DNA from 2 places in the Brotaphodocola sp. genome. Region 2 is predicted to be linked to the other one. Evidence: riboswitches for the same ligand, from Rfam matches in the RefSeq annotation. Region 2 holds a riboswitch; the other holds the start of a gene.
The links. Region 2 has a riboswitch for FMN ahead of AC4EVX_RS10035 (ECF transporter S component). Riboswitches for the same ligand answer to the same signal wherever they lie in the genome.

Region 1 (6,187 bases), on a different contig from region 2:
TGAGACTGTAAACGCTGTTTCATGATTGTCGGTATTGTTAGCAACCATCTGTGGAATCTGAAGTTTTCTTACATATTCCTCCGACATCGGCATACAGATCAGTCCTTTTCCGTGTGTCGCCATGAAATTAATGTTCTCTGTCGTCGCAAATTCTCCTGCACAGATGAAATCTCCCTCATTTTCCCGATCCGGATCATCCGTCACCAGAATAATTTTTCCCGCGCGAAGATCCTCAAGTGCCTGCTCAATCGTATCAAACTTCTCTGTCTGTTTTATTTCCATCGCTGTTTCCTCCACCTTTTTTCTTTATTCAAATTTCTTTATCCAGGTCCAAGCAACGAATTCTCAATAAATCCTTGAATTCTTTTAAAAAATTCTTTTAAAATCCATATTTTTCAAGAAATTCTCTTGTCAGTCCACCACCATCTGTTCCACCTTTGGCTTCATCAGCTTGATCGGTCTTACTGGCTCCATTTTCTGTCGTGAGAAGACGCTCCACATATTTTCCAATCAGATCTGTTTCCAGATTGACCAGATCGCCTCTCTTTCGCTCCCCAAGTGTCGTCACCTGGGCGGTGTGCGGAATGATTGAGACAGAAAAATCTGTCGTTCCAACTTTAGCCACTGTCAGGCTGATTCCATCAATCGCGATCGACCCTTTTTCCACAATATAGCGCAAAAGTCTGGAACTTGCCTGAATTGTGTACCAGACAGCATTGTCATCTTTCCAAATCTCCTCAATCCGTCCAGTTCCATCGATATGACCGGAAACCATATGACCACCAAATCGTCCTCCCGCAAGCATCGCCCGCTCCAAATTTACCCGTTTTCCCGGTTTGGCATCTGATAATGAAGAGCGGTTCAGTGTCTCATGCATCACATCCGCCGTGAAGCGATTTTTCTGAAACGAGGTTACCGTCAGGCAGACTCCATTGACGGCAATGCTGTCTCCCAGATGCACATCCTCTAAAATGTGATCTGCACAGATCTCAAGGACTGCGGAGTGTGTGCCTTTTCTGACTGCGATCACACTTCCAACCTCCTCTATAATTCCTGTAAACACGTTTTCCTCATCTCCTCTCATTCACATCATCCACAGTTTGCTCGATCATCTTCATCTGTCCCACTGTCATTATCCTCTCCGTGCTCGATCTCGCCCTCAATCAGGAAATCCTCTCCAAGTCTTGTCACTGTCATAGTGTCTGCGCGGAGTCTGACTGCCTGTTTTGGTGTTCTCACACCCTCCCCCTCAATCGGTGTCTTTGCTTTTCTTCCTCCAAAAAGTTTCGGTGCAAGGTAAGCCTGCACATGATTGACAAGTCCGGCATTCAAAACAGACCAGTTGAGCGTTCCCCCGCCTTCAAGGAGAATACTGTCAATTTTCATTTTTCCAAGTTTTTGCATCAGATCGTTCAGATCAAGATGACCGTCTCGCTCTTCTGTCACCAGAACCTGGCATCCGCTCTGCTCATACAAGGTTTTGCGCTCCGCATCCTGACAACAGGTGGCAAGAATGACTGGGGCACTCTCTCTGTCCGCCGTCTCCACAATCTTGGAAGTGAGCGGTGTTCGAAGATGCGTGTCGCAGACAATGCGAATCGGATTTCGCCCACCCGCGATTCGACAAGTCAACAGCGGATCATCCGCAAGCACCGTTCCGACTCCCGCCATAATCGCCGTATAGCGGTTTCTTTGCCCTTGTACATGTGCTCTCGCCTGCTCTCCCGTAATCCACTTCGATGCGCCTGTCGCAGTCGCAATCTTTCCATCGAGTGTCATCGCATATTTCATCACGACATACGGAAGTCCTGTGCGGATATACCAGAAAAATATCCGATTGAGTTCTCTGCACTCCTGTTCAAGCACATGCTCGGTGACCTGCACGCCGTGATTTCGTAAAATCTCAATCCCCTTTCCGGCGACAAGCGGATTCGGATCTCCGCTTCCAACCACGACTCTCGCAATCTTTGCCTCGAGAACCGCCAATGTGCACGGTGGCTGTTTGCCATAATGACAGCACGGTTCAAGTGTCACATAGAGAGTCGCTCCCTCCGGAGACTCGGTACACGAGGCAAGCGCATTTCGCTCTGCATGCGCTTCGCCGTATCTCTCATGATACCCGCTCCCAATGACCTCTCCATTTTTTACAAGAACCGCGCCGACTAACGGATTCGGAGAAACTCGCCCCGTCCCCTTTTTTGCAAGTTCAAGCGCCATCCGCATATATTTCTGATCGATGTTGTTCTGCTCTATATCATTCTGCTTTGTATCATTTTGATCTGCCACTTCTCACTCCCTGCCTTTCTTCTTTTCCTTGAATCCAACAGGAGCTCGTCTTAGAACATTTTCCTCTGTTCAGGACATTTCTGATTTCCATTTCAATCTGTTTTAAGGTTTTAACATCTCGACACACTCAAAATATTCAAATAAACTTTTCTTTTAAATTCTCGTCTTATTGCTTATCAGCCTCTCATAATCTCATAAATACAAAAAGCTCTGGAATTTTCATTCCAGAGCGATGATATTCTGTGACTGATCAATCTTTTGTCTGATATCGAGTTCATATCTAATCTGATCCTGATACCTAACGGATATCCAAATAGTTCTATCTGTCTATTCTGCGTATGTGCGATTGTGTCATAATCTTCTTTCATCCAGACTATACTGTCGGCCTCGGAATTTCACCGAATCATGCCTTACGGCTCGTGGGCTATCACCACCGGTGGGGAAACACTCCCCGCCCTGAAGACGTTGTTCTGTTGTTGATTTTTAATATACTCCCCTCTCCTTCATTTGTCAATCTATTTTTCAGACTTCTTTTCTCAATAGTCTGACAACATATTATCTTACGGCACTTTCGGTTCCAAAAGTGCCTACCTCTGAACAGCAGCGAACAACATTACGCTTCATACGGAGTTTTCAGATTGGCAGAATCAATCCACAAAGGCTTTCACCGCTTTCTCAAGCCCTGCATCATCCGTTCCACCTCCAAAATCAAGAATCACCAGGCGATTTTTATCACTCAGCACCACCTCATCCACAGCAACTGCCGTCGCCTCCTCTTTTCGGATCGTGTAACGACACCAGATCACCTTCACATTCTCTGGAAGATTCAAAAAGGTCTCCGTCTCAGGAAGTTCCTGTTCGCTCTGCTCCCACAGATCAGTCATATCCTTGGGATAATTTTTCTTTGTCTGACTGATCACCCATGGAATCGGGCTCTTGAAAATCGTCACTCCAACCGGATTTCCTGCACCATTCACACGCATATCGCTCGTCTGATAACTTGCAAACACGGTATGCTTCTCGTTTAAGTTGCTTAAATTACTCGGATTGCTCGAGTGATTTAAATTTGAGTCTATCTCCGTCTGACTTTTTTCTTCCGCCCGCATGAAGTACCCAACCATCGCATTGCACAGTGGAAATGCGATCATGCTGATCACGACAACACCCACAAAATAACCGATCCAGTCTTCCCTGTTGTTTCCACTTCCGTTTTCACGAATCCATCTCTGCATGAACAGAACAATCCCAAACATAAGAAACATAGAGACCATACCGCTGATAAAAACCGGCAGAGAAACCGCATACAGTGCTGACAAAATGATGAAAATCAGGAAAATCCACGTTGCCTGCCCGATTTTTCTCCATTTCAGTCGCCGGTTCACCTCCGTTGCCGTAAGTTTCTCTGGAGATATCGACTGCTTCCCGCTCCTCCTCAGAATCTTATTCTTTCTGTGCACCCACAACATAAGTCGAACATAGAGCATGCCCCAGGAAACCATGATCATCGTCGTCACAATCACAGAGAGGAAATTCAAGGGATCTGCAAGCACAACTCCCGGATTTTGTAAACTCCGACACAAAATCCAGCAATTCAAAACAATCAAAATGGGATACAGAATTCGCGTCGACCAACCCCACACAAGAGATTTCTGGATCTCAAACTGCCTTGCCTCGCTCATCTCTTCTGTCCGCTTCACATTCTCATCTGTCGTATAGAAAACCTGCCAGTTTATTCCCCTGCACTGGAACTTCCATCCCGAATCTTCACACCGCTCCTGAAACTTCTTTTCCGCCCATGAATCTACTCCCGTCAATGTCGAGCTTCCCGGAACGAGAACAGTTGCATATCTTCGCTTTTCCGGCTTTCCATAAGAAAACTTGATCCCGAAATTGCCAATTTTCTCCGGAAACCATCCCTGCAATGCCTGATCCTCCAGATACTGTTCAAATAGGTCTGCCTCCCACGCTGAAAAACTCCACCAAACTCGTTTCTCCTGTCTCATCGCTCCGCCTCCCTTCCATTGACCCTTCGTTTGATTTTATTATACAGAATTTGGTTCAGTCATTACAAGAACGAAGGACTTACTCTTTCCTTACATTTTCGTTACCGGATTTCAGAGATTCTTTTCTTTTGGTGGATTTGACGTTGCAGAGAAAAAGATTTTGCTGTACAATCTGCTGTGCACGAATCAACATAAAAAACAAATCAGAAACTAAGAAACAAAGAAAAAGAAAACAAGAAAATAAAAATGATTTTACATACGAAAGGATTTAAATTTTACTTATGAAAGACCTCACAAAGGGATCTCCCGCCAAAAATATGCTGGAATTTGCGCTCCCAGTTGCGCTCGGGAATCTGTTTCAGCTCTGTTACAGCCTTGCTGACACCCGCGTTGTCGGCAGTACGCTCGGAGAGACCGCGCTTGCCTCTGTCGGTGCAACTACCTCGATCAGCACGCTTTTCATTGGCTTTCTGTCCGGACTCACAAACGGTTTTGCCATTCTGATCTCTCGGCAGTTTGGTGCAAAAGATGAGCGCGGAGTGCACCGATTCGGAGCCGGAAGTCTGCTTCTCGGCACTCTGACCTCCATTCTCCTTACTGTTCTCTGTGTTGCCGGACTTCCGACCCTGATGAGAATCCTCAATGTTCCGGATACCCTGTTGCCACAGTCCACCTCTTACATTCGAGTGGTACTTCTCGGACTCTCTGCGACGATGCTCTACAATGCCTGCGCTTCAATTCTTCGCTCCGTCGGAGATACGACAGCCCCACTCCTGTTTCTAATTTTTTCAGCCGTTTTGAATGTTGGACTGGATCTGTTCTTCATCCTCGTCCTCAAACTCGGCGTCGCCGGAGCTGCGTGGGCGACGGTTCTCGCCCAGTCGCTCTCCGCGATTCTGAGCCTGATCTACATGTTCCGGCGTTATGAAGTCTTTCATTTTAGTTTGAGCGATTTTCGCATTAGTCTTGACGAAGTCCGCGAACTCTATACCTCCGGACTTTCGATGGCAACGATGATGTCCCTCGTATTTTTCGGAACCCTGGCTCTCCAGTGTGCAATCAATACGTTCGGACAGGATATCATCGTCGCTCACACCGCAGCCCGCAAAATCACGGAATTTTTCATGCTTCCATTCAGTGTCATGGGTGTCACTATGGCGACCTACTGCGGACAAAACATGGGAGCGGGAGCCCTTGACCGCATCCGGACCGGTATCCACCATGCACTGATTCTGACCTGGGTCTGGTCCCTCGGCATGATTCTTTTAAGTTACACCGTAGCTCCACGCCTGATCTATCTTGTGACAGGGTCAGAAAATCCGACGATTCTTGCGACTGCCACACGCTACTTGAAATTTGACACCCTGTTCTACTTTGCTCCGGCTGGAATCTCTATCTTAAGAAACGGACTTCAGGGCATGGGCGATCATGTCACACCGATCGTCTCAAGCAGTATCGAGCTTGTCGGAAAAATTGTGGCATCTGTGGTCCTCGCAAGAATCTTCCAGTACTGGGGCATCATCATTGCAGAGCCGATCGTCTGGATTTTCATGGTGATTCCGCTGATTTGCAGTATGCATAATCTGCTTTCCAAGAGATCGGCTCCTCAACCTCACTGACCAGTAACCCGAACCAATCAGCGATTGTCCACCTTCTCCGGATACAGATCATGCTGAGACAGTCTCTGCCATGCAACTTCCTCCCAGCGCGTTCCCGGCTTTCCATAGTTGCAGTACGGATCAATGGAAATGCCACCGCGCGGAGTGAATTTGCCCCAGACCTCAATATACTTCGGGTCCATCAGACGAATCAGATCCTTCATGATCACATTCACGCAATCCTCATGGAAATCCCCATGATTTCGAAAACTAAACAGATACAGTTTCAGCGACTTGCTC
Region 2 (6,187 bases):
GGAGGAGGGAAAGAAACTGGCGGAGATTTTGCAGAAACGCTTTGATTATGTCTTAAGGGATAAGAATACGAGACTTGCAAAGGCAAATGGGAGTTATTATCTGCTCAAAAATGTGAAGTGCGTCTCTGCGATTGTGGAGTGTGGTTTCCTCTCAAACTGGGAGGAAACGAAAAAGTTAAAGACAGAGGAATACCAGGATCGACTTGCGTGGACAATTCATGTCGGAATTCTGGAATATTTGAATCAGAGATGATTGGGGCGTTACCATTTGTGCCATACATCATGTACCGTTTGCAGGGCGTGTGAACAGTAACGGATAACATGCACTTTGGAAGGTACATAAGGCAAAACTCTTTTTGGAAGTCTCCAAATCTGTTATAATAAAGATACATTGTATACATGGCAGAAAGTGATGAGGGGAGAAGAAAAGGAAGGAGTTTGGGGTATGCACGATTTACAGACAAGATATCTGGAAAGATTGTCAGAACTGTATCCGACGATTGCAGCCGCATCGATGGAAGTCATCAATCTGGAGGCAATTTTGAACCTGCCAAAGGGAACCGAGCATTTTTTGACGGATGTGCACGGAGAGTATGAGGCGTTTGCCCATGTGCTCAAGAACGGTTCGGGTGCTGTGCGACGTAAGGTGAACGAGGTATTCGGAACAACGCTGAGCGATCAGGATAAGCGCACGTTAGCAACCCTGATTTATTATCCGCGCGAGAAGATGGCACGGATTCTCGCAAAGACAAAGAACAAGAAGGATTGGTATAAGATCACGCTTTACCGTCTGATTGCAGTCAGCAAGAGAGCTGCCAGCAAATACACGCGATCAAAGGTCCGCAAGGCACTTCCGCCGGAATTTGCGTATGTGATCGAGGAGCTGATTACTGAGAAGGACGATGTCAGAGACAAGGAATCTTACTACGATGCGATTGTGCAGACGATCATTCGTCTTGGAAGAGCGGAGGATTTTATCGCGGCTCTGTGTGAACTGATTCAGAGACTTGTCGTCGATCATCTTCATATTCTCGGCGATATCTATGACCGTGGTCCAGGCCCGCACATCATTATGGATGATCTGATGGCATATCATTCCGTGGATGTACAGTGGGGCAATCACGATGTACTCTGGATGGGAGCAGCGACCGGACAGAGAGCCTGCATTGCAAATGCACTCCGAATCTGTGCCCGTTATGGCAATCTGGATATTCTGGAGGAGGGCTATGGAATCAATCTTCTTCCGCTTGCGACATTTGCGATGCAGGCGTATGAGAATGATCCGTGTACCTGTTTTGCACTGAAAGGGGAGCCTCCGAAAAACAAGAATGAGAGAGAGATGAACTTAAAGATGCACAAGGCGATCTCAATCATTCAGTTCAAGGTCGAGGGACAGATGAGCAAGGAGCATCCGGAGTTCGGTCTGGAGGGGCGTGCGCTTCTTCACCGCATTGACTATGAGCGCGGTGTGATCACGCTCGACGGAAAAGAATATAAACTTCTGGATATGAATTTCCCAACTGTAGATCCGAAAGCCCCGTATCGCCTGAGTGATGCCGAGGAGCAGGTGATGGAGCGTCTCGAGAATGCCTTCCAGAAGTGTGAAAAACTTCAGGAACACATGCGTTTCCTGCTTGCAAAGGGAAGTCTGTACAAAGTATACAACGGAAATCTGCTCTTTCACGGCTGTGTGCCGTTAAATGAGAACGGCAGTTTCCGCGAGGTGGAGCTTTACGGACATCGTTGCAGTGGCAGATCTCTCTACGAGTTTTTTGATGAGTATATCCGAAAAGGCTTTGTCGCAGAGGATCTTGTGGAGCGCAAGCGCGGTCGTGATCTGATGTGGTATATCTGGCTTCACGAGAATTCCCCGCTGTTTGGAAAGACGAAGATGGCGACATTTGAGCGGTATTTCCTCGCGGAGAAGGAGACACACAGGGAGAAGAAGAATCCATACTACACGCTGATCGAGGACGAGGAGGTTGCAAACAGGATTCTTGAGGAATTTGGTTTGTCACCAGAGGACGGTCACATCATCAACGGTCATGTTCCGGTCAAGACGAAGAATGGAGAGAGCCCGGTCAAGTGTGGAGGAAAGGTTCTCGTTATTGACGGTGGTTTCTCGCGCGCTTACCAGAAGGAGACCGGAATCGCCGGATATACACTGATTTACAATTCTTACGGACTGATTCTTGCGGCGCATAAGCCGTTTGAGTCGACCGAGTCTGCGATCGAGAATGAGAGTGACATTCACTCCGACAGTGTGATTATTCAGAGATCGACGGAGAGGGAGCTCGTCGGAGATACGGACAGCGGACGGAAACTTAAAGCGGATATTGCAGATCTTGAGTATCTGCTTGAGGCATACCGAAGTGGACGTATCATCGAGAAGTTCCCGTCTCACAATTCAAATGGTCAGAGATAAAGCATTTTTGTTGTGGGTATTGCGCATGGATGGGAATGAGTTTTGTGATAAAAATCTTCGTTACCGTTCATGTGTGGCACAAACGGCAACAGATTTTGTAAAAAAGGATTGACGAGACAGGAAAAAGTGATTATACTGACAGCAAATAAATAAAAAATAAGTTCTTCGGGGCGGGGTGCGATTCCCCACCGGCGGTGACTCTTTGAGAGAAGAGAAGTCCGCGACCTGCGCAAGTGGCTGATCCGGTGAGATTCCGGAACCGACAGTAAAGTCTGGATGAAAGAAGAGATTATGCGAATAGATGTCAGAATATAGAGAGTTAGAAAGTGACAGATCTTCACTCAAAAAGCAAGCCCCAGATTTCAAGCAAATCTGGGGCTTTTTGATATGATAGGAAATTGCGTCCTATCATACAAAAACGCTCCGCGAGGATGCGCACTCGGCGCAGGGGAAGATGGTTGCCGAAGCAACCGCGCCTCGGCGCGAGAATGTGCCAGGGCACATTCTTTTTTATTCATAGAAGCATAAAAGATGGAAGATTGTGTTCATGAAAAATATTCTGCGAGCGTCGACTCAAACACTCATTTGTTTCGCATGATACTCCCTGCGGTGCATCAAAAATTTATTTCTGGGTGAAGTTTTTTCATAAAGAAAGTGAAAGTACTCAGAAGGCGAGGACGGATGTGCTGTGACTGAAAGGAACTTACATCATGGCAAGAGGAGGAGTCAACAATGAGAGAGAAACTGTTTACGACAAGAAATGTGGTATTGATGGGAATGCTCGGCGCGCTGGCGGGTGTGCTGATGATGTTTGAGGTGCCGCTCGTATTTCTGGCACCGAGTTTTTACGGACTTGATTTCAGTGAGGTTCCGGTACTTGTCGGGAGCTTTGCACTTGGACCGGTTGCAGGGATTGTGATTGAGGCAGTGAAGATTCTGGTGAAGCTCGTGATTAAGCCGACGAGCACCGGATTTGTCGGAGAGTTTGCGAACTTTACGATTGGATGTGCACTTGTGATCCCGGCAGGATTGATTTACCACTTCAATCGCACGAAGAAAGGCGCCGGAATTGGAATGACAGTTGGAACGATTCTGATGGCAATGGCAGGAGTTGTCCTCAATGCTGTCGTGATGCTTCCGTTCTATTCTCACTTCATGCCACTTGACACGATCATCTCGATGGGAGCACAGATCAATCCGGCAGTCAGCAATGTGTGGACGTTCGCTCTTCTGTGTGTGGGACCGTTCAATGTGGTAAAGGGCATTGTGGTTTCCCTGATCACCGCTCTTGTGTATAAGAGAGTCAGTGTTGTGATTCACAGCACAGCCAGTCAGGCGAGACGGGGCGTTCGGGCATAACTTCGCATAAAGGATGTAGAACAATAAGATAAAGAACATAATAAATAGCAGAATCTGGAAAAACCGGAAAGGAAGGCTTTATATTTCCTTTCCGGTTTTTTTGTGATATGATACGAGATATGATATTGGGAAATATTTATCTGAAAAAGAAAAGAGGAACACACCAATGGAAACAAAGATGGTGAAAATACAGGATACAGCAGAGATACGAGATGAGGAGCTGGCGGAGGCAGCGCAGATTCTTCGGGATGGAGGGCTTGTAGCATTTCCGACGGAGACAGTTTATGGACTCGGTGCGAATGCTCTGAATGAGGAGGCAGCGAAAAAAATCTATGCGGCGAAGGGGCGTCCGTCGGACAATCCGCTGATCGCGCATATTTCCTGCATGGAGGAGCTTGAACCCCTTGTGAAGGAAATTCCGGAAGCGGGAAGAAAACTTGCCGAGGCATATTGGCCGGGACCGTTGACGATGATTTTTCCGAAGAGCAGTATCGTGCCGTATGGAACGACGGGTGGTCTTGAGACCGTGGCGGTGCGGATGCCGAGCGATCCGGTTGCAAACCGTCTGATTCATCTTGCGAAGGTTCCGGTTGCAGCGCCGAGTGCGAATACTTCCGGTCGTCCAAGTCCGACGACAGCTCAGCATGTATGGCAGGATATGAATGGAAGAATTGAGATGATTCTTGATGGAGGTCCGGTCGGAATCGGTGTGGAGTCGACGATTGTCGATGTGTCCGGTGAGGTGCCGACGCTTCTTCGTCCGGGAGCTGTGACGATGGAGATGCTTGAAAAGACCGTCGGTCATGTCGAGATCGATCCGGCGATTCAGGGACCGCCAACTGCTGATTTTCATCCGAAGGCTCCGGGCATGAAGTACCGCCACTACGCTCCTCATGCACAGATGACACTTGTGGAGGGCGAGGCAGAGGCAGTCGCAAACAAGATCAATGAGCTTGTAAAAGAAGGACTTGAGCAGAATCTGCGGGTAGGTGTGATCTGCACCGATGAGAGCCGGTCGAGCTATCCGGACGGACTTGTCCGCAGTGTCGGAGAGCGTGCAAAGGAAGAGACGATCGCCCACAACCTGTTTGCTGTTCTCAGAGAGTTTGATGATCTCGATGTCGATGTGATTTATTCGGAGAGTTTCTCTAAAGATCATCTCGGTCAGGCGATCATGAACCGTCTGACAAAGGCGGCAGGATACCATATCCTGAAAGTCTGAGGAGACAAAAGACAGATAAGAGATAATTTGAGTTTGAGAAAGATAATCGTGCACCAAAAAAGATAAAAAATAGAAAAAGGAGAATTTTATGTCAGAGACGAAGAAGCGTCGGGATTACATTTCCTGGGATGAGTATTTTATGGGAATTGCAGACCTTTCCGGTCGTCGATCGAAAGATCCGAACACGCAGGTAGGAGCCTGCATCGTCAGCCAGGATAACAAAATCATGTCGATGGGATACAATGGATTTCCGAAGGGTTGTTCCGATGATGAGTTCCCGTGGGGAAAAGAGGCGGAGACGACAGATCCGTACAGTGCAAAATACCTCTATGTGACGCACAGTGAGCTCAATGCGATTTTGAATTATCGGGGCGGAAGCCTTGAGGGAAGCAAGCTCTATGTGACGCTGTTCCCGTGCAATGAGTGTGCGAAGGCGATCATTCAGGCAGGAATTCAGACGATTATCTATAAGGAAGACAAGTATCCGGATTCTCCGTCTGTCCGTGCGTCAAAGCGCATGTTAAATGCAGCGGGTGTTCGCTATTACCAGTATGAGTGCAGTGGAAGAAAGATTGAGATCGATGTCTGAAAAATCTGAAAAATCTGAGAAAAAATGGGAATGTGATCAGGGAAATTTGGCAGAACAGTTGAGTTTTGTGGCGGTTGATCTTGAGACGACGGGACTTGATCCAAAGAAAGATCGGATTATCGAGATCGGCGCAATTCGCGTGGAGAATGGAGAGGTCGCGGGAGAGTATCAGCAGTTAGTCAATCCCGGATGTCCGATTCCCGATTTTGTATCTGATCTGACCGGAATTACGGATGAGATGGTGGAAAAAGCGCCGATGATCGGGGAGGTTCTCGATGAATTTTTGAAATTCTGTGGAGAACTTCCGATTGTGGGGCATCAGGTGATGTTTGATTACCGTTTTCTGAAACGGGCGACAGTAAATCAGGGGGAATCTTTTGAGCGGAACGGAATTGATACGCTTGCGCTCTGCCGGGCATTTATGCCGGTGGAGGAGAGGAAAAACCTAGCTGTCGCCTGTGCGTTTTTTGGGATTGAGCGGGAGCGGGCACATCGGGCATGCTCGGATGCGTGGGACACGGTGAGATTGTATACAAAGATTGCGAGACGATTCGGGCAGAACAAGCCGGAGCTTTTTGTTCCAAAACCGCTT

Region 1: another riboswitch for FMN. It lies ahead of ribD (bifunctional diaminohydroxyphosphoribosylaminopyrimidine deaminase/5-amino-6-(5-phosphoribosylamino)uracil reductase RibD); the one in region 2 lies ahead of AC4EVX_RS10035 (ECF transporter S component).

The regions. Positions count from the first base shown of each region.
Region 1 covers NZ_CFAHBC010000022.1:40,120-46,306, forward strand. Annotated here, with positions in the region: gene AC4EVX_RS09105 (bifunctional 3,4-dihydroxy-2-butanone-4-phosphate synthase/GTP cyclohydrolase II) at 1-282, opposite strand, end outside; gene ribE (riboflavin synthase) at 380-1,063, opposite strand; gene ribD (bifunctional diaminohydroxyphosphoribosylaminopyrimidine deaminase/5-amino-6-(5-phosphoribosylamino)uracil reductase RibD) at 1,090-2,286, opposite strand; FMN riboswitch at 2,639-2,754, opposite strand; gene AC4EVX_RS09120 (hypothetical protein) at 2,934-4,289, opposite strand; gene AC4EVX_RS09125 (MATE family efflux transporter) at 4,571-5,908, shown strand; gene queF (preQ(1) synthase) at 5,926-6,187, opposite strand, start outside.
Region 2 covers NZ_CFAHBC010000027.1:27,409-33,595, reverse strand. Annotated here, with positions in the region: gene AC4EVX_RS10045 (N-acetylmuramoyl-L-alanine amidase) at 1-253, shown strand, start outside; gene AC4EVX_RS10040 (fructose-1,6-bisphosphatase) at 446-2,425, shown strand; FMN riboswitch at 2,583-2,717, shown strand; gene AC4EVX_RS10035 (ECF transporter S component) at 3,158-3,784, shown strand; gene AC4EVX_RS10030 (L-threonylcarbamoyladenylate synthase) at 3,951-5,006, shown strand; gene AC4EVX_RS10025 (deaminase) at 5,095-5,595, shown strand; gene AC4EVX_RS10020 (3'-5' exonuclease) at 5,642-6,187, shown strand, end outside.